3 regions of the Gottfriedia sp. S16(2024) genome follow, and region 2 is predicted to be linked to each of the others. Evidence: riboswitches for the same ligand, from Rfam matches in the RefSeq annotation. Region 2 holds a riboswitch; each other region holds the start of a gene.
What was found. A riboswitch is a leader RNA that binds a small molecule or an ion and turns the genes downstream of it on or off. The one in region 2 is predicted to bind lysine.

Region 1 (7,435 bases), 3.5 Mb from region 2:
ATACCTGTACCTCAAGAAGAAATTGATAGAGAAGAACAACTGCAATTAAAACAACAAAATAATAAAGCAAGAACTCCATTGTATGAATATAAAAATGAACTAGCGGGAACTCAAACAGCAAAAAAAGTCAAAATTGGTTATGCTGCAGGTCAACCACCAAAGGGGACTATATTTCATTCACCAGGAAGTTTTTATTGGTCAGAAGGTGGAAGTAAAGTTACAGTTACAATAACCGTTGCATATGGTGCTTATTCCCTTGGGGTAACTCCGGGAACTATTAGTGGAACTGGGGTTGTAGTAAAATCTCCATATAAGGGACAAGCAGTTAAACTGTTAATTCATAAAGATATCGAAGTTAAAAAATATAAGCAATATAGAAAAGCTGTTATGGGTAGCGGAACATGGGAATATGTAGGTGACGTATATACAAAGGTACCTGTATTAAATCATTATACAGTCGTAAAAGTATAAATCATAATTAAAACTAATCTCCACAATAAAGATAAAAATATAGCTCTAAAAACTAGAATGCTCAGAAATCTGGGCTTTTTTTTTATTGATTGGTGCAATTCTGTGCAAAATCCAAAAATATCTAAAATTGCTATTTGAAATTTGAACAAAATAACTTAAATACTTAGTCACATTAATAAGACCTGGAATCATTCAAAAATTTTTTTTAAAAAAATCCCCATGCATATGCAAAAGGGATTTAAAAAGTTTACTTATTTTCAATTAATACTTTACCAAATTGTACTTCATTATTTTCGAAGTAATCATGAGCGTCCTTCACTTGATCAAATGTAAAAGATTTTGGATTGATCAACGGTTTTAGCTTTCCTTCTTCAACTAAAGTAGCAATTTTATTTAAAATCGTACTATGTTCTTTACGCCCTTCCTCAGTTTTTTGAGTAAGCAGAATAAAAATTACATGTAAAGATAAAGATTTGTTATGTAAAAGTGTTAAATCATGCGTCGAACGTGCTGCGATTGCTAAAACAGTACCTTTTGGTTTAACTGCAATAAATGATTTATCTAGGTTTTCTTTGCCAACAGTATCAAAAACAAGATCAAATCCTTGCCCATCCGTTAGGCGGTTAACATATTCTTGGACGGTCTCTTCCTTGTAATTAATGACATGGTCTGCACCTAGATTTTTAACTAAATCAGCCTTTTCTTTCGATGAAACTGTTGTCGTGACAGTAGCTCCAAATGCTTTCGCCAACTGGATAGCTAGATGACCAACACCACCTGCCCCGCCATGAATTAAAATATGATCACCTTGTTTTAAATTACCTCTTTCAAAAAGTGCCTCCCATGCAGTAATAGCTGTTAATGGTAAAGTTGCTGCTTCTTGAACTGGTAAATTCTTTGGAGCTTTAGCAATTACTGATTCTTCTATTAAAAAATAATCTGAAAGAGCACCAGTAAAGACATTTAAACCGAAAACAAAATCTCCAACTGAAAAACGTGAAACATTTTCACCAACTTCAACAACTTCACCAGAAAAATCACTATGTAAAATCATCGGAAAATTAGGATGGAACGCATTTGGTACAATCCCTTTTCTAATCTTTGTATCAATCGGATTAATACTAGTCGCAGAAACCTTAACTAAAACTTGATGACCAGATGGCTTCGGTATTGAAATTTCAACATTTTTAAACTCAGAGCTATCTCCATATTGATGAATCACAATTGCTTTCATAATAGCCTCCTATGCAAAATAGAAAATATTTTTAAGTCATTGTAGCATATATCAGATCGAAAAAAATACACTTTTGACCTCAAATTGAATCTTAAGGTTTTGATTATAATGGTTAAAAATTTATAATTTATATTGTTTTTTCACGTTGATTAAGTATAATCAATATTAATCTTTTAATCTTAATTCATGGAGGAAAATGACTATGGTAAACAAATTAGAGGAATTAAATGAGAGAAATACGTTAAACCATAGAAATATTGTAAAGTATGTAAAACACGTCTTTGATGAGTTAGACTTAAAAGTTAAAAGATTTCGCGAAGAAACAGCAATCAAGGCAGCTCATCATGCAAAACCAGATTTAGAAGAAGAAAAAGTATTTTATAACAATATTCACCATATGAAGACGTTACTAATAGACGTATTAGAACGTACTACTGAAGATCTTGAGCATGTGGGAGATAAAAACTGGAATAAAAACTTCAAAGACGGCGTAAACGCATAATTATAAATATTAACGTATTTTCTCTATAAATAGGATAGGAGGGTATTAGACCTTCCTATCCTTTTAATTATTATTACAGATCTGGCTTCAAATTTCTTACATAATTTTTCAATACAAAAAGTACACTTTCATCAATTGGAATATTTATACCAAATCCATCACTTTTTTCAAGCGAAACAAAACCATGTAGCAAACTTCTTAAACCCCTTACCGCATGAATAAGTTCAATATCAGTTAAATTATACGGCTTCAATACTTCATAGATTAAGTTCAATATCTTATTCCCAGTTAAACGATACTCATCTCCTGGTGTTTGAGACGGAGATAAGGTAGCTTTATATAAACCTGGATGAGTTCTAGCATAATCAAGATAAGCAAAAGCTAATGCAAAAATTGCCTTCTCATTATTCTTACCTTCAACTGATTCACGAAGTTTTTCATAAAGCTGTGTAATCCCATGTAATGCAACACTATTTTTTAGTTCATCCAAATTTTTAATATGATTATAAATCGATGGTGGTTGAATCGTTAGCTTCTTTGCAAGATAACTAATCGTTAAAGCCTCCCACCCTTCTGTATCAACAATTTTAATTGAAGTTCTCAGTAATTCATTAAAATTCAATCCAATTCTTGGTGACATTGCGTATACTCCTCCACTTACTGCTTTTTAAAGGCACGATCAATTGCTTCTTGTGGATTGCTTAACATCGTACCATGACCGACTGCTAATAATGTAGGTTTTAATTCACTAATTTTCTTAGCACTATTTAGCGCAGCATCTTTATTCCATGTTGCGATAGATGGAAAAGGAAATAAAATTCTTAATTGACCAGAGATCGCAAAACCACCTCTTAATGAAAAAGCATCACCAGCAATAATGGCATTTGTACGTTGATCTAAAAATGCCATTGAACCAGGTGTATGACCGGGAACCTCAACTGCAATTAAAGACCCAATAGTGTCTCCTTCCTGTAATAACCGATCCGGAATAGTTTGGATATTTTTAGGAACGCCACCTTTTATAGGAGTATTTGGCTCACTAGCTTCTAAACTAGTGTCTCCTTTTAATAATTTTGAATCTCGTTTTGAAATGGAGACGACTGCATCAGGAAGCAGTGATTTTAATTGATCAAGCGATCCTACGTGGTCGCCATGAGCATGTGTTAAAACGATATTTGTAATTTTTTTACCTATATGATTAGCTGTTTCAATAATTTTAGTCGCACTAAAAGATAGTGCTGTATCAATTAATGTAAGCTCGTTTTCTTCTTCAACTAAAAAACAATTTACAGGAAAGAAATTGGGTAAAAAGCTCAACTCATAAAGATAATTATTTTTCGTAATCTTCATATTATACCCTCCTAATAATAAAAACTAAAACCTTTAGTTTTATAATACTAAAGGTATTAGTTTTTGTGAACAAAAATTCCAAATTTATGTAAAAATCGTTAAAATAACTAAAAAACCCTTCCATCCAAGATGAAAGGGCTACATTTAGATAAAATCTATAAACCTGATTTTCAGACTAAAATTATTTTCTAGATAAATCCATCTCTTTATAAGAAACAACTTTTGTTTTGTGTTTAAATTTATAACCTAGCCAAACAATTAAAAACACAGGAATTCCAATGTATGAAACAAGTACACCTTGCCAATCAATTGCATTACCAGTGAAAGCTTGCCAGTTTTGAGCTAGTACAATAAATAAACAAGCTAAAAATGCTAAGATTGGACCTAGTGGGAACCATTTTGCACGATAAGGTAAATCTTTCAAATCCTTTCCTTGAGCAACATAAGCCTTACGGAAACGGTAATGAGAAATCGCAATACCTAACCAAGCAAGGAAACCTGATAATCCTGATAAATTTAATAACCAAGTATACACTTGACCTTCACCGAAAAATGAAGATAAACAAGCAAGTGAACCAACTGCAAGTGTTACATATAAAGCATTTGTAGGAACACCATTTTTATTTACTTTTGTTAAGAATTTAGGAGCTTTTCCTTCGACTGCTAGAGTATATAACATACGAGTCGAAGCGTAAGTTCCACTATTACCTGCAGATAAAACTGAAGTTAAAATAACTGCATTCATAACAGAAGCCGCAAATGCAACACCTAATTTTTCAAACACTAGAGTAAATGGACTAACAGCCACGTCGCCTCTCATTAAATCAGGATCTGTATATGGAATTAATAAACCAATTACGATAATAGCTAAAACATAAAATAAAAGGATACGCCAGAAAATTTGACGAATTGCTTTTGGAACATTTTTTTCTGGATTTTCTGTCTCACCTGCTGCAACACCAATTAACTCTGTACCTTGGAATGAGAAACCTGCAACAATAAAGATTGATAATACACCTAAAAATCCATTATGAAACGGAGCATCTCCAACAGTAAAGTTTTTAAAACCTGCATGATGTCCACTTAAAATGCCAAAAATCATTGCAATACCAACAACTAAAAAGACAACTACAGTTACAACTTTAATTAATGAAAACCAAAACTCTGATTCACCGTAACCTTTAACTGAAAGTAAATTTAAACCTAATATAATCACTAAAAAGATTCCACTCCATAATACTGCTGGAGAATGAGGGAACCAATATTTCATCAGCATTGCTGAAGCTAATAATTCAAAAGCTAAAGTGATTGCCCAGTTATACCAATAATTCCAACCCATAGCAAAACCAAATGCTGGATCAACATAGCGAGATCCATAAGTACTAAATGAACCAGAAACTGGCAAATACGTCGCCATTTCACCTAAACTAGTCATTAAGAAATAAACCATAATACCAATTAGTCCGTAAGCTAAAACAGCTCCACCCGGACCAGCTTGACTAATTGAAGTTCCACTAGCTAAAAACAAACCTGTCCCAATTGAACCACCAATTGAAATCATCGTTAAATGTCTTGCTTTAAGGCCCCTTTTTAAAGAACCATCGTGAGTATTCGATACTACTTTATCATTTTTAGGGTTTGTTAGTCCCATCTTATTGCCTCCTCTTGATTCTTGCAATCTTATCTTTACGCGAGAATATGGGACGGTATAAAAGTGTTGTATGATGTGTATTTTACTCAGTATTTTCGTCAATATGTAAAGACTTGGAAAATCTGGTAAAATACAAAAAAACACGTGAAGCAATGTTCACGTGTTTAAGACCCAAATTATATGTGTCAAACAGCATCAACATCTCTTCAATAGCCCTCCACAAGAAATCTTGTGACAGTCCTATGCTTATTCAGCAATAGGCCCAATAATAAATTTAAATGGTAAATTTATTACTTCGGCAGTTTCACCTTTTATTACTTTTCACAGGTACCATAAACCTCAAAGTAACGACTAATCAAAACTGCGCCTCTATCCAGACGAGATAAAGATCATATTAAATTAATTTTTATAAACTCAATATACAATCTATTAATCTAGTTTGTCAATAGGTTTTTCGACAAAAATAGACTCAACTTAAGAGATGTATCTCTTGATTTTCGCTTCAGAATACTCTTGTCTTGTACGTAGCACATATGTTTTTGTATAATAATTCTATGTAATTCAAAGGAGGAATTTTTCACATGACAATTTATAAAGCATTGACACTTGCGGGATCTGATAGTAGTGGTGGAGCTGGATTACAAGCTGATATTAAGACGTTTCAGGAACGTAATGTTTATGGCATGAGTGCAATTACAACATTAGTAGCGATGGATCCTCATAATCATTGGCATCATCAAGTATTTCCAATTGATATAGATACAATTGCAGCTCAATTAGAAACAATCGTTGTTGGCGTTGGTATTCAAGCAATGAAAACAGGTATGCTTGGTTCAATTGAAATAATTGAGTTAGCTGGAAAAACAATCAAAAAACATAATATTGATCGAGTAGTTGTAGATCCAGTTATGATTTGTAAAGGAAATGACGAAGCTCTTCATCCAGAGACGAATGATGCATTAAGAGAAATTTTAGTACCACTTTCAACAGTTGTAACGCCAAATTTATTTGAGGCAGCTCAATTAGCTAAAATGCCTCCAATCTGCACTGTTGAACAAATGGAAGAAGCAGCACGCAAAATCCATGAATTAGGTGCTAAATTTGTTTTAGTTAAAGGTGGAAGCAAAATTCAGCATGAAAATGCAATAGATGTATTATTCGACGGTGAAAAAATAGAGCACTTAGAATCTGACAGAATTGAAACTACATATACTCACGGAGCAGGCTGTACTTACTCTGCAGCGATTTGTGCAGAGCTTGCTAAAGGAGCAGAACCAAGGGAAGCAATCTACACTGCAAAGAAATTCATTACGGAAGCAATTCGTCACTCATTCCCAATTAATCAATACGTTGGTCCAACAAACCACATGGCTTATCGATTACATGGTGAAGGCTGATTACAAATAATGGGGCTGTCTCATAAGTCAGATTAACTGATGAATGAGGCGCCCTTTTTTTATTGTAAAAAAGGGAATGTACAGACGCTAGTGGGGATCTCAGCTGATATGATTGATCTTTTTTATAGAAAATTAGCAGATTTTTATCAAGTTTTTATTCAGTTTTGCCAATTTTAATTGCGATTTTCAGGTTTTATTTGCAGTCAATCTGCAGCTCATTTAATCGTATTAAGATAACCTCTTTTTTTTTTGAAAATAAGAAAAAGGGAAAGGTTTCCCAATCCCCTATCTTCATAATTTTCACTTAGCGATTCCCTTAATTGCCTTAATTACAGTTCTTCCTTTGAAATAAATATATCTTTCCCATTTAGCTAATAAGCCATTTCCATTTTCACCATTTTCAATCTGAATCGCGTGCTGTTTATGAAACTCAGCAACTCGTTCATTATGTTTTGTATGCAAACGCTTGTGAAGATGTAATGCATGTTTGTTTTGTCCCATCTGAATTCCCACCTCCCTTATAGTTAATACCAGCTCAAAAAATTCGCAAATAACTAGATCATAAACGTTTAATTTTTTCTATTAATTTCTACTCAACTTCCTATATACTTTTACCTTTTCAATACTTTAGAACAGTAAGCAAAAATACCAAGATTTAACATTTTTTTATGTATTACATGTTATTATATATAGAAAGGGAGTTGATTTTATGAGAAAAAGTTTTTTCATATTAATGATAACATCTATGCTTCTTTCAGTAATTGGTTGTGAAAAAAATAATGAAGAAAATATTCAAGGCATTGCATATTCTAGCCTAACTAGAAATGAAC
Region 2 (7,435 bases):
GTGGTACGACTTTTTTCATGATTTATGCTCTCCTTTTACGTTAGAAAATCTTCTGTTATAGTATTCTATTCCTCAAATACAAGAAAACTGATTCATTTTTAAAAATTAATAATAAAGGTCATAAACATGTCAAAAAATGAATAAAAATAATTATGCACTAAATATCTCAAATTAAAGAGAATTGAGGTGGAGATATGCTTGATGAAGGCCTATTAGTTATTAGACTAGTTTTAGGTATTATTTTATTAGGTCACGGGGTGCAGAAAGTATTTGGTTGGTTTGGTGGTTACGGTATTAAAGGAACTGGACAATGGCTAGAGTCGATTGGAATCAAACCTGGTGCATTTTTTGCTTTTATAACGGGAGCGGCAGAAATTGTAGGTGGATTCTTTGTAGCGGCTGGTGTATATACAGAAATAGGTGCATGGTTAATAATTGTAGTAATGGCAATAGCGGTAATAAAGGTGCATATAAAGAACGGATTCTGGAATACTTCAAACGGATTTGAGTTTAACCTATTAATTATTGCAGCTGCAGTAGGGTTATTGCTCACTGGTCCAGGAACAATGGTTTTATTTTAAGAGATTGATAGATTTGCATATAATAGGAATGGAGGAAGTCTCATCTATTGAGGCTTCTTTTTTGTTTCTCTAAAACGCTTATCTGTATATAGAGAGATAAAATCTTTTTCATGAAAAATCTCTCTCATTCATGATACGATATTATTAATAATGACATTAATTGGAGGGATCAAGATGGCAGATGCTATTTTTGAACAACTTAGGTTTACAAGGGTTTATACTTTGAAAGTTCTTAGTTCTGTTTCAAAAGAAGTTGTAGATGTAGTACCAGCAGGATTCAATAATAATATTCTTTGGAATGCTGGTCATGTACTAGGGGCATATGAGCAATTACTTTATGCTAACACTGGTGATGCTGGTCATCTTTCAAAGGAATTCATTGACTTTTTCAAAGGTGGGACTAAACCAAGTGACTGGCAAGAGGAGCCACCATCATATGAGGAAATTGTTACATTATTAGAACAACAAGTTGAACAAGTTATTTCTACATATGAAGGACGTTTAGATGAAAGTATTCTAAAAGAGATTAAGCTAGGTAGTTTTGAAATTAAGACTGTTCGAGACATGATTAGCTTTAACATTTTCCATGAAGGGCTACATGCCGGATTAATTAATGGTTTAAAAAAGTCACTTGGCCAATAGAGTTAATTTTTCGCTTTTGTCCACACACTAAATCTAGGAGTTTATGCTCTTAGATTTTTTTGTTATAATCATGTTTAACAATTTGTTAATTTGATAGTTTGAAAATTGTGGTAATTCAAAATAAAATATGGCTCTTTCTAATTGATTTTTGTTTTTAGTAACATTGATCATACAATTAAATAGCAACGATTATGACGAAAACAGCCTAAAAAAAGAGGTTATATAAATGAAGAAAGAAAGTAATTTAATTATTTACGATCTAATTTTGTATTTAGTATTTCCGCTTGTTTTATATAAAGTATTACAACACTATTTTAGTGACTATTGGGCGATGCTTTTACCGACGGTTCCTGGGATTTTATATACTTTATTTCGTTTTTGGTATACTAAACAGTTTAATGTTACTGGTATTTTTATTATCTCAACATTAACTGTTAGTACTGCTGTTGATTTAATGGCATTAGGTTCTGCAAAAAACTTAATTTTGTACAATGTGTATTATCACTTTGGGGTTGTAGTGGTATTTTTAATTTTAATGGCTATGAGAAAGCCGTTACCATATTATTTTATGATTGATATTGCTGCAATACAGGGGCAAGATCGTGAAGAAAGTAAAAAATTATATAAACATCCTTCACTATTTAAAGTGTTTCAGTATTTGTTTGTCGCATGGATTATTAAAGATATACTATTTGCTATTGCACAATGGTGGATGGTTGATACGTATGGATTAAAAGCATATTACTCACGTACAATTATCTTTACAGTTGGTGGATATGTTTTTGGCATAATTATGGCAATCGGCTATGCAATGGTTACGATGAGAGCTCAAAAACTAAAAGGAGACGACTCAGAGCAACCTTCAGATGAAATTATTATTTAGTAAAAGTCCTTTCAATAGAAAGAACCCCACAAAGTATAAAATCCTTGTGGGGTTTTTTAATTTCTGATTTCAAATTATCCTTTTAATGAATTTCCTACTCCTTGTAATTCCTGATCTTCTCTAGAAGAAGTATTTAGGAAATCAATTTTTTGTATTCTTTCATTTTCTGGTTCGACATGAATTAATATTTTAGGATCTACTAAAACCTTTTTTATTTCATCTTCTATTTTGTCACATAGTAAATGGGCTTCTTCAATACTCATGTATGATGGTAATACTAAATGAAAATCTATATGTTCCTCAGCACCCGAACGTCTCGTGCGTAAGTCATGGTATTCGATAAATTGGGATTTAAAAGAATTTAATACATTTTCGATTTGTTTTAATTCATCTGTAGAAAGCCCAGTATCAAGTAGGGGAGTAAACGATTTACGTCCAAGTTCGATTGATTCCTTCATTATATAAATTGCGATTCCAATTCCGATCAATGCATCGAGAAATTCCCAACCAGTAAGACTTACTAAAATTAAACTTACTGCAACTCCGAGTGATGAATAAACGTCTGTTAATAAATGCAAAGCGTTTGATTGCATTGCAACAGAATGAGTTTCATTTCCTACTTTTTGAACGATTTTTCCTACTCTCCAATTGATTAACGCTCCAATTAACATGACGAATACACCGATAATTGGCATTTTTATTGGGGTAGGATGAAGTAACTTTTCAACAGATTCAATGATAATCCAAATACCAGCTACAAATATTAAGATTGTTTCGACTGTACCTGAAATATTTTCAAACTTACCATGACCATAAGGATGCTCCTTATCGGGTGGTCTGTTTGAAATCCTTACAGAGAAAAAGGCAATGACTGAAGCAACTAAGTCCAATAAAGAATGAATTGCTTCCGAGATAATTGCTACGGAACCTGTAAAAATCCCGACTATTAATTTTAATAAAACGATGAATGTGTTACTACATATTGAAAGTACTGCTATTTTGCTTGAACGCAATCTATTCACCCCTGTCCAATTTTTTCTACTTCAGTTAAGAGTTTTGTAATAAGGCAACAAAAAAGAAAAACCACTAACAGTTTGTTAGTGGTTTGTTTTTTTTAGATTTAATTTATATTTATTTAAATGATTTTTCATTTTTGAATCACCTTTTCTCTCGCATAAAACATATTCTATATTATAGATATTATTTTGAAAAGGAAAAGCTGTGTGTATGAAGTGAATATAAATCGACAATATTATTCAGAAATGGTTTGACATCTATTTTTAGACTGTGTTATACATAGACTAATATAAAAAATAACAGTCTATTCGTAGAGGTTGCATTGTATATGAGTATCATTTTAGAGAACTGTGGGTTCTATGACGAAATGAGAAAGGATCCTATGCCGAAGAAATAAATTGCCACACATTTTATTTCTGGGACTACATTTAATAAATGTAGTACTGTCACATGTGTTTGTGAAGAGCTATTGAAGAGATGTGATTGGCTAAGTCCTTTTTAAAAGCGATAGGCACATGAACATATCCTTCATGTGTCTTTTTTAATACACTAATACATTGAAGCTAGCTTCTTAGAATGATCTTACATTTGATTTGAAGGGAGAATACGAATGTATTTACATGGTAATAGTCGAATTAATAATGAAGGACATTTAGAAATCGGAGGTTGTGATACTGTAGATTTAGTAAAAAATTACGGTACACCTCTATACATTTATGACGAAGAATTAATTGAATCAAAATGTAGGGAATTCCATGAAGCTTTAAGAGAAACGGGAATGAAATATCAGGTTGCTTACGCGAGTAAAGCGTTCCTATGTGTTGAACAAGCCCGCTTAATAGAAAAAGAAGGTCTTTGTCTAGACGTTGTTTCTGGTGGAGAGTTATATACAGCTTTGCAAGCAGGTTATCCAGCTGAGAAAATTCACTTTCACGGAAACAACAAAACAATTGAGGAAATTGAAGAAGCTTTAAATGCAAAAATCGGTTGTTTTGTAGTCGATAATTTCTTTGAACTAGAAGTATTACAGGCCTTAGCTGAACAACGTAATGAAGAAGTATCAATATTATTACGTGTTACACCAGGTGTTGAAGCACACACACATGAATATGTAATGACGGGCCAAGAAGACTCTAAATTCGGATTCGATATTATGTCTGGTCAAGCTAATGAAGCAGTGGGAGTTTCATTAAATTCAAATAACCTTAAATTATTAGGAGTACATTCACATATAGGATCTCAAATTTTCGAACCAGACGGATTTGTTCATGCAATCAATGTATTAATGAACTTTTTAAATGGACTTAAAAACGATTTAGGATTTACAGCTGAAATATTAAACGTAGGTGGAGGCTTTGGTATTCGCTATACTTCAGAAGATGAGCCTTTAGCTGTTGCTATTCATATAGAAAAAATTACTACTATTATTAAACAACAATGTGAAGAGCTAGACTACAAGTTACCAGAATTATGGTTAGAACCTGGACGTAGTATTGTAGGTGAAGCTGGAACAACACTTTATACGATTGGTTCAACAAAAACTCTTCCTTCAATTCGTAAATATGTATCTGTTGATGGGGGAATGACTGATAATATTCGTCCTGCACTATACGGATCAAAATACGAAGCGATGCTTGCAAATCGAGCAAATGATGAGAATAAAGAAGTTGTATCGATTGCTGGTAAATGCTGTGAAAGTGGCGATATGCTAATTTGGGATTGTAACTTACCAGTTGTACAAAACAATGATCTATTAGCTGTATCTTGCACGGGTGCTTATGGGTATTCAATGGCTAATAATTATAACCGTATCCGTCGTCCAGCAGTAGTGTTTGTGAAAGATGGTGTTTCAAGAGAAGTAGTTCGTCGCGAAACATATGAAGATTTAGTTAGAAATGACAGAGTTTACATCGAAAACTCTCGTAGATAGATAATTAACGTTTTTGTGTTATTTGTATCAATACTGACACTTCTATATAATATAGAAGTGTTTTATTTCGTTTCCTTTAATAAAAGATGATAATTTATCGACATATAAAGACATATTTATCATTTATATTACAATATTGTAACAATTGCGACTCTCTTCGGAAATCTATGGTATAAATATTTACGTAGATTAGCGAGAGGAGAAACGCTGAAATGTTAAGAAAAAAACTAGCAGTGCTGGCGATGGCAAGTACAATAGTATTATCATTAGCGCCAAATGCTTCAGTATTAGCTGATAGCAAAGTTGAAAAAAAGCAAGCTGAAGTAGATAAGTTCCAATCACAATTTAAAGAATTAAGCAACGAGATAGAGAAAATAGATCAACAAATTAAAACAACTAAGCAAAACATAGAAGCAAAAAAAGCAGAAATTTCTGAAACAGAAGAAATCATTAAAGATAAAAAAGCAAGAATTACATATTTAGAAGACAGAATTCAAAAACGTAACGATTTATTAGAGGATCGTTTAGTTGCAATGCAAAAGCAACCAAAAGTTAATCTAGTAACAGACGTTTTATTTAATTCTGATTCAATCGTAGATTTCTTTAATCGAGTAAACTCAATTTCAACACTTTTTCAAGCTGATGAAAATATCATTAAAGAACAAAAGTCTGAACAAGCAGAAGTAGTAAAAGAAAAACAACTTGTTGATCAGAAGAAAGAATCTTTAATAACAGCAAAAGAAGATTTAGTTGCGCAACAAAGTGATCTTTCTAAATCACAAGCTGAAAAGCAAAAATCATTAAATACAGCTGAAGCTAACTTAAAGTTAGCAGTTAAAGAACTGGAGAATGCAAAAGAAGATGAAAGAGTTCAACGTCTTGAGCAACAATCTCTTGAACTAGCTGCTTTATCTAGCGATGATGAAGAAGATGACAGCGTTAGCACTCCAGCTGCTAAAACTAGTTCAAATTCTGATTCGAAATCAAGTTCAAATTCTAGTTCAAATTCAGATTCAAATTCAGATTCAAAACCTAAATCAGATTCAAATGATGATGGTCCAGTAGCAACTGGTTCACTTGTAGATTATGCTTTACAATTCCAAGGTGTACCTTATGTATTTGGCGGAACGTCTCCAAGCGGTTTCGATTGCAGTGGTTTCATCTGGTATGTATATTCACATAATGGATATGGCATCTCTCGTGGAAATGTAAAAACATATTGGAGCAATGCTACAAAAATCAGCTCTCCACAACCTGGTGACCTAGTATTCTTACAAAATACTTATATTAATGGTCCTTCACATATGGGTATTTACATTGGTGGAAATAAAATGGTTCATGCTGGAAGTAAAGGGATCAGCGTAATCAGCTTAAGTAATAGCTGGGTTCGTTCTCACTTCTTAGGCTATGGAAAATTCTAATAGTTTATTAACCTCGTATTATAATTAGTATAGTACGAGGTTTTTTATATTATCTTACGGAAATATTAAAAAGGTATAAGCTTTTAGCTTATACCTTTTTGATTTGAAACCTGTTCTTTTAATAAATCACGTATTTCAATAAGTAGAGCTTCTTCTTTAGTAGGTACAACTGGTTTTGCTTCTTCTACTTCTTTCTTTCTAAATGAAAGTCTATTAATTAATCGAATAAAGAAAAATACCGAGATTGAGATGATAAGGAAGTCGACTACTGTTTGGATGAACAGTCCGTATCTGATTTCAGTTTTATTGTATGTGTACATTAATTTAGAGAAATCAATACCACCAGAGATTAAACCAATTATTGGCATCATTATATCAGCAACTAAAGAAGATACGATTTTACCAAATGCACCACCAATAATTACCCCGACTGCTAAATCTAGTACATTTCCTTTTAAAGCAAACTTCTTAAATTCTTGTAACATCTAATTTCCTCCTGTGTAATTATCGTATAATTTTACATACAAATCTTAATTCTTTCAAGTTAGCAATTGGTCTTTTTAAGCAAAAATATTTATATCGTCTTTTAGATATGGTAAATATAATTAATGACAATTTTTAGGAGGAGTAAAGGTATGGGCACAGAATTGGCTACATTTGCTGGTGGATGTTTTTGGTGTATGGTAAAACCGTTTGATCAACAGGACGGAATAATAAAAGTTGTGTCAGGCTATACAGGTGGGGAGAAAGAAAACCCAACATATGAAGAGGTATGCACGCATTTAACAGGTCATTATGAAGCTGTTCAAATTACATTTGATCCAGAAGTCTATCCGTATGAAAAATTATTGGATTTATTTTGGCAACAAATTGACCCAACAGATGTAGGTGGGCAATTTAATGATCGTGGTAGTTCATACAAAACTGCAATTTTTTATCATAATGAAAATCAAAAAGAGCA
Region 3 (7,435 bases), 930 kb from region 2:
TTAAAAGGAAGAAAAAATACAGGACCAATCAATTTCGATATCGCTGGTATGGTGACTATGATTGTCGGTGTTGTAAGCTTACTCCTTGCTCTAAGTTTAGGTGGAGTTAAATATGATTGGAATTCTTGGCAAATCATTGGTTTATTTGTATTAGCAGTAGTTGGAATCATTAGCTTCGTTATAGTTGAAAATAAAGCTAAAGAGCCAATTCTACCAATGCATTTATTCAAAAATAGAACTTTCGTAACATTAAACTTAATTGGTTTCTTTATGACAATAGCGATGTTTGGTGCAATTATGTTCGTACCATTCTTCATGCAAGGTATTGTTGGAGTAAGTGCAACACAATCGGGGACAATTATGACTCCAATGATGGTCACAATGATTATTGCAAGTATTATTGGTGGTCAGGTTGTATTTAAAGTCGGTATTAAACCACAAATTATTACGGGAATGTTCGTAATTGCATTAGGTTTATACTTATTAACAACTTTAGATATGAATTCAAGTAAAACAATTGCAACAATCTTTATGGGAGTTATGGGTCTAGGTATTGGTTTAGTAATGCCGACAATTACACTAGCTCTTCAAGAAGTATTCGATAAGAAGGAATTAGGGATTGTAACATCTTCTAGCCAATTCTTCCGTTCAATCGGTGGTACTTTTGGGGCAACTGTTTTAGGTGCTGTAATGAATAGTAAATCAGGAACACTTCTAAACCATGATTTAGTTCCATTTTTAAATAAATTACCAGCTCAAGCTGCACCATTAGTAGACAAATTTAAAGACATGATTAATACAACTCCTCAATCTGTATTTACAATGTTATTTAATGCTGATGCTAAGAAGCTAATTCCAAAGCCAATTTTAGACGGTATGTTACCGATCATTAAAACATCTTTAATGGATTCATTACACCAAGTATTCTTTGTTGGTTTAGGATTCATTATAATTGGTGCAGTCGTAACATTTTTCCTAACACCAATTAAATTAACAAATAAAAAAGCCGGAGATAAAGAAGGTAATGAGCAAGAACAAGTAGAAGTAGAAACTGCGACTTCTTAATTTCTGAAGCTACAATAAAAGTGAAAACCATCCAGAATTTGAAGTGCACCCCAAATGTTAGACACGACTAACATTTGGAGGTGCATTTTTTATGACTAAATTTACTACTGAACATAAATTAGCGGTAGTTATGCGTTATTTAGAAGGTAAGGAAAGTTTTCGTTCTATTGGTAAGTTATTTGGAACGTCCCATGCTGAAGTGAGAAACTGGGTAGCTCAATATAAGGAAAATGGGATTAATGGATTGCTTAAAAAGTCATATACAAGTTATTCGGTACAGTTTAAACTAAACGTATTAAAGTATATGAATGACCACGGGACGTCACCTAATGAAGCAGCTGTAATTTTCAGTATTCCTTCCCCTAGAACGATTCGAAAATGGAGGACTCAATTTGAAACACAAGGACAAGACGCCCTAGAATCAAAGAAAAAGGGGCGACTTTCCATGAAAAAAGAAACAAAGAAAACTACACCTGTTGTAGGATCAATTGAAGAACTTCAAGCTGAGATAGAACGTTTACGCATGGAAAATGCATATCTAAAAAAGTTGAATGCCTTAGTTCAAAACAAGGAAAAATCACGAAACAAGACAAAGTAAAAGTTGTCTATGAATTAAGGCATGAGTTTTCGTTAAAAGAACTTCTACTGCTAGCCAGTATTCCGCGTAGTACGTTTTATTATTGGATGAAAAATCTAGAACGTCCTGATCCAGACGCAGAGTTAAAAGTGCTGATAAAAGAAATTTATGAGGAACATGAATTTCGTTATGGCTATCGTAAAATTCGAGACGAGCTTACGAATCGTGGTTATAAAGTAAATCATAAAAAAGTTCAACGACTTATGAAAGAACTAGGGATAAAATCACTTGTGAAGGTAAAGAAATATCGCTCTTACAAAGGTGAAGTAGGTAAGATTGCACCCAATATTTTAAATAGAAATTTTCAAGCTGAAAAACCAAATGAGAAATGGGTTACAGATATAACTGAATTTAAATTATTTGGAGAAAAGCTATACTTTTCACCTATGTTGGACTTATATAATGGAGAAATAATTGCTTATACAATTGGTTCACGTCCAACTTATTCACTTGTATCAAATATGTTAGAACAATCTCTTGAACGTTTAACAGATTCCGATACACTACTAATTCATTCAGACCAAGGGTGGCACTATCAAATGAAAAAATATCGTAGTGCTCTTATTAAACGTGGAATCACTCAGAGTATGTCACGAAAAGGAAACTGTTACGATAACGCAGTAATTGAAAGTTTCTTTAGTATCATGAAATCTGAACTACTCTATCTTAAAGAATTTAACAGTGTCGAACACTTTAAACAAGAACTAGCTAAATATATAGATTACTACAATAACAAACGAATTAAGGCAAAATTAAAAGGCATGAGCCCAGTAAAATACCGAGTTCATGCCCAACAGGCTGCCTAATTGAAGTAACCAGTCTAACTTTATGGGGTCACTACAAATTATTTGGATGGTTTTTATTTTGTGTAGTGTGAGGATGTACGAAAAAAAAGAAAGGTTTCATAAAAAGTTTCCCTTTTTTGGAACACCCTCTTTATTTTTTAAATAGCCATGGATACTTTTTCTTTTCTTTTTCTCATTTTTCGTTTATTACTCCACAAGATCCAAGATAAAGCTAATCCTGTTCCAGTAAGGATAAAAAGACCGATACCACTTATTAGACCAATTATGCCGGTATGTAAGCTTTTCACTGAAAATGCAGACTGCTCAGGTCTTTTTCCAAAATTTTGAAATGGGGTTTGAGTATTGTCACCACTTTGTCCATTTTGTTGGGTTGTGTTTTGATCGCTATTTTGAGATTGTTGGTTACCGTTAAATTGACCACCCGATGGAAACTGACCTTGCATTGAAAATCTTCCTTTTTCTTCGCCACCTTTATTGAAATACAGAATAATACCTGTAGTAGATTCGATTAGTAGGAAAACCGAAACAATCACACCAATCCAAAAATGAACTACTCTTACTTTTTTCATTTTGACATTGCTCCTTTTCTTCTTTTGATGAAATTAAAGTTACAATAGAAAGCTTAATTTTTACTTAATATCATTAAAGTATTTTCAGTTTTTGAATGTGGGGATTATAATATTAGTGTACAATTGCACGAAAGAGGTGAGAGGAAATGGACAATCACTTAAAAGAAAAATTAGCGCTTCTACCAGATCAGCCTGGTTGCTATTTAATGAAAGATATTCAAGGGACGATCATTTACGTAGGAAAAGCTAAAGTATTAAAAAATAGGGTTAGATCTTATTTCACGGGATCCCATGATGGTAAAACCTATCGATTAGTTCAAGAGATAACTGATTTTGAATATATTGTTACTTCTTCAAATATGGAAGCATTAATTCTAGAGATGAATTTAATTAAGAAATATGATCCGAAATATAACATCATGTTGAAGGATGATAAATCATACCCCTTTATTAAAATAACTGCTGAAAAACATCCTCGCTTATTGATTACGCGAAATGTAAAAAAAGATAAAGGAAAATATTTTGGCCCATTCCCTAATGCTACTGCCGCTAATGAAACAAAAAAATTATTAGATCGTTTATATCCATTACGAAAATGTACTTCAATACCAGATAAAGTTTGTTTATATTATCATATTGGTCAATGTCTTGCGCCTTGCGTAAAAGAAGTAACTGATGATCAAAATCAAGAGATAGTTACTGAAATTGTCCGTTTTCTAAACGGAGGGGAAGACCAAATACGAAAAGAGTTAGAGGCAAAAATGCTTGCGGCATCTGAACAATTAGATTTCGAGCGCGCGAAAGAGTATCGAGACCAAATTGTATCAATTGAAGCTACTATGGAAAAGCAGAAAATGATGAGTAGTGATTTAGTAGATCGAGATGTATTTGGATATGCGGTTGACAAGGGATGGATGTGTGTTCAAGTATTTTTTGTTCGAAGAGGAAAATTAATTGAGCGAGATGTATCATATTTTCCAATTTACGATGAACCAGAGGAAGAGTTCCTATCATTTATTGGGCAATTTTATGAAAAACCACATAATATAAAACCAAAAGAAATTTTTGTACCAGATAAAGTTGATACAGAAATTTTAAAAGATTTATTAAAAATCCCTGTATTCCAACCAAAAAGAGGCCAAAAAAAGGAACTTGTTGTATTAGCAAATAAAAATGCCAAAATTGGACTCGGAGAGAAATTTAAATTAATCGAGCGAGATGAAGAAAGAACAGTTAAAGCAATCGAAAAACTAGGGGATATTTTAAATATTGAAACTCCGTATCGAATTGAAGCATTTGATAATTCAAATATTCAAGGAACAAATCCTGTTTCAGCTATGGTTGTCTTTATAGACGGTAAACCTTCAAAAAAAGATTACCGCAAATATAAAATCAAAACTGTTGTAGGACCCGACGATTATGATTCAATGCGTGAGGTAGTACGTAGAAGATATTCAAGAGCATTAAAAGAGAATTTACCTTTACCGAACTTGATAATTGTGGATGGTGGGAAAGGACATCTAGCTGCTGTTGAAGATGTACTTCAAAATGAGTTAGGTTTATTCATCCCAACAGCTGGACTTGTTAAAGATGAGAAGCACCGCACTTCAGAGTTATTAATAGGACAACCACCTCAAATTGTCCAACTTGGTAGACAAAGCCAAGAATTCTTTTTATTACAAAGAATTCAAGACGAAGTACACAGATTTGCGATTGAATTCTATCGTCAACTCCATAGTAAATCAATGGTTCAATCTGCTTTAGATGGCATAGCTGGTGTTGGTGGTACAAGAAAGAAAGCATTGCTTAAACATTTTGGATCAGTCAAAAAAATAAAAGAAGCTTCAGTCGATGAATTAATGGCAGCTAAAATGCCCAAAAATGTGGCAGAAGAGATTTATCAGCATTTCCATAAAGAGTGACAGAGTTACCAAAAATTTTATCTTGACACTATTTTCAAAATAATTTATATTTTAGTTAAAATTAAATGATTTTCTCTCGTAATAGAGGTGCAAAACTTAAGAGTATGCGGTCATAGACGTGTGGCGTTGTGATGGACAGTTGAAAGGAAGTTTTGCCGAAATAAAATGAATCCACAATTCATTTTGTTGGGACTGCATTTAAGAAATGTAGTACTGTCGCATAATAATTATGCGGGGAGCTATTGAAGAGATGTTGATGATTTGTCTATTTTATTTTGTAAATTAGGCGCGTGAACATTGCTTCACGCGCTTTTTTGTATTCTTTTTTAAGTAAACAGGTGAGGATGAGAAAAATGGGAATTATTGTTCAGAAATTCGGTGGTACTTCAGTAGGCTCAATTGAACGAATTCAGCATGTTGCTGAAACAGTAACCAAATCATATAAAGAAGGAAACCAAGTAGTTACAGTTGTATCTGCGATGGGACATCATACAGACGAACTAGTTAGTTTAGCAGCTCAAATTAGTCCACAAAACAGTAAACGTGAATTAGATATGTTACTTACTACAGGGGAACAAGTTTCGATTTCTTTACTAGCAATGGCAATCCAAGCAAAAGGTTTTAAAGCAATTTCACTAACAGGTTGGCAAGCTGGAATTCAAACTGAACCTGTCCATGGTAACGCGCGTATAGATACAATTCATACAGAAAGAATTCAACAATTACTTGATGAAGGATATATCGTAATTGTTGCTGGTTTCCAAGGTTTAAGTGACAACAATGAAATTACGACATTAGGTCGTGGAGGTTCAGATACAACAGCAGTAGCATTGGCTGCGAGCTTAAATGCAGAACGTTGTGATATTTATACGGACGTATTAGGGGTTTATACTACGGATCCAAGAGTTGAACCAAGTGCATCTAAATTAAGCCATGTCTCTTATGATGAAATGTTAGAGCTTGCAGCTTTAGGAGCAGCAGTTTTACATCCAAGAGCAGTAGAATTCGCAAAAAATTATAATTTAATTATTCAAGTTCGTTCAAGTCAACATGATGAAATCGGTACATTTATTGGGGAGGAAACACAAATGGAACAACAATCAGTCGTAAGAGGAATCGCATTCGAATCTAATGTAACAAGGATGACTTTAAATGGTTTAAATAACCATGTTGATTTATTACCTAAAATTTTTACTTTACTAGCAAGTGAAGGTATTGATGTTGACATTATTATCCAAAGTGTAACATCAGATAACTTAGTAAATCTTTCATTCTCGATCAAATCTGAAAATATGATGGAAGCAATAACGCTTCTAGAATCGAAGAAAGAATTTTTAGGATACCGTTCATTTGATTTTGAAAGTGAACTTGCTAAAGTTTCCATTGTAGGTAGTGGAATGGTTTCGAATCCAGGAGTTGCTGCAAAAATGTTTAAATTTTTAGCTGAAAGTGAAATTCCTGTAAAAATGGTAAGCACTTCTGAAATTAAAGTATCAACAGTGGTACCAAAATCAAAATTACAAGAAGCAGTTCATGCTCTTCATAAAGGATATGAATTAGATCGTATTAATGAAGAAGTAGTAGTAGAAAACTAAATATTTTAATAAACCCTTTTAGGCGTACAAATTCTTATATATAGGCTTTGAAATATTGATTTTATCAATATTCATCACGTTCAGAGTTACTGAGCCGTATAGTATAGAGATGGAGCTTAAAAGGGTTTTTTATTCGTTAAGCGAATAAATTATATAAAGATTCTGTAAATTTAAAATAAGTAAGGCGAACGGCTAAATGGTAATTAAAAGAAGGAGGTATTAATAATGAGGCATAGTTTAATTGCCTACGGATATGGAGAAATTGTGCTACAGTTCGTTCTATTAATACTCGCCATTTTGTTTTTTGTTTGTATATGTTTATTCTTGTTAAATTCTATTATTAAAGGAGTTAAAAGAAACAAGAATTTTGAGGTAATTAGAAGGCAGGATCAAAGTAATGAAAAGAAAGAGAAGGGGTAGGAAATGAAAGATAATATCATGTCCTTAACTGAACTATTCTTAAATTAAAGTAAAAATTGAACTTGATCATTTATTTATAAATACTCAATTTATAAACTAGTTGTACCTGTATTTGAACTTATAATTCAATATTTCAAGAAAAAATCATTCAAATGAAAACACCACAAGGGACTTAAACCTTGTGGTGATTTTAATTTTATCTCCTTGTAATAGGATCCTTTAAATCCCATTTTACTTGGAACTTTACTTTGTCGCCTCTTTTGCTTTGCTCTTCATACGTTTCAGCTATAACATCGATTTGCTGTTGAATTTGCATCGCTAGAAATCCAGCTTCTAATTGGTAGGATACGTTCTTTTTTTGTTGATTTCTGTATGTAATTAATTCAGAAGATAGAGTTAAATGAACTTCTTGCTTCTTTTC

Region 1: linked by a shared signal. The riboswitch ahead of AB1282_RS21910 (amino acid permease) and the one ahead of lysA (diaminopimelate decarboxylase) in region 2 are both predicted to bind lysine.
Region 3: linked by a shared signal. The riboswitch ahead of AB1282_RS00695 (aspartate kinase) and the one ahead of lysA (diaminopimelate decarboxylase) in region 2 are both predicted to bind lysine.

The regions. Positions count from the first base shown of each region.
Region 1 is NZ_JBFLUO010000001.1:4,552,800-4,560,234, forward strand. Features, by position in the region: gene AB1282_RS21885 (hypothetical protein) at 1-471, shown strand, start outside; gene AB1282_RS21890 (zinc-dependent alcohol dehydrogenase family protein) at 719-1,705, opposite strand; gene AB1282_RS21895 (hypothetical protein) at 1,908-2,207, shown strand; gene AB1282_RS21900 (TetR/AcrR family transcriptional regulator) at 2,281-2,847, opposite strand; gene AB1282_RS21905 (MBL fold metallo-hydrolase) at 2,865-3,557, opposite strand; gene AB1282_RS21910 (amino acid permease) at 3,739-5,208, opposite strand; lysine riboswitch at 5,411-5,588, opposite strand; gene pdxK (pyridoxine/pyridoxal/pyridoxamine kinase) at 5,790-6,605, shown strand; gene AB1282_RS21920 (hypothetical protein) at 6,906-7,106, opposite strand; gene AB1282_RS21925 (hypothetical protein) at 7,315-7,435, shown strand, end outside.
Region 2 is NZ_JBFLUO010000001.1:1,035,780-1,043,214, reverse strand. Features, by position in the region: gene AB1282_RS04850 (TVP38/TMEM64 family protein) at 1-19, opposite strand, end outside; gene AB1282_RS04845 (DoxX family protein) at 195-581, shown strand; gene AB1282_RS04840 (DinB family protein) at 756-1,223, shown strand; gene AB1282_RS04835 (VC0807 family protein) at 1,450-2,106, shown strand; gene AB1282_RS04830 (cation diffusion facilitator family transporter) at 2,181-3,119, opposite strand; lysine riboswitch at 3,427-3,600, shown strand; gene lysA (diaminopimelate decarboxylase) at 3,734-5,053, shown strand; gene AB1282_RS04820 (C40 family peptidase) at 5,266-6,474, shown strand; gene mscL (large conductance mechanosensitive channel protein MscL) at 6,558-6,959, opposite strand; gene msrA (peptide-methionine (S)-S-oxide reductase MsrA) at 7,110-7,435, shown strand, end outside.
Region 3 is NZ_JBFLUO010000001.1:106,625-114,059, reverse strand. Features, by position in the region: gene AB1282_RS00715 (MDR family MFS transporter) at 1-1,065, shown strand, start outside; one part of gene AB1282_RS00710 (IS3 family transposase) at 1,157-1,604, shown strand; one part of gene AB1282_RS00710 (IS3 family transposase) at 1,604-2,508, shown strand; gene AB1282_RS00705 (PepSY domain-containing protein) at 2,646-3,077, opposite strand; gene uvrC (excinuclease ABC subunit UvrC) at 3,224-4,999, shown strand; lysine riboswitch at 5,074-5,249, shown strand; gene AB1282_RS00695 (aspartate kinase) at 5,353-6,594, shown strand; gene AB1282_RS00690 (YslB family protein) at 7,211-7,435, opposite strand, start outside.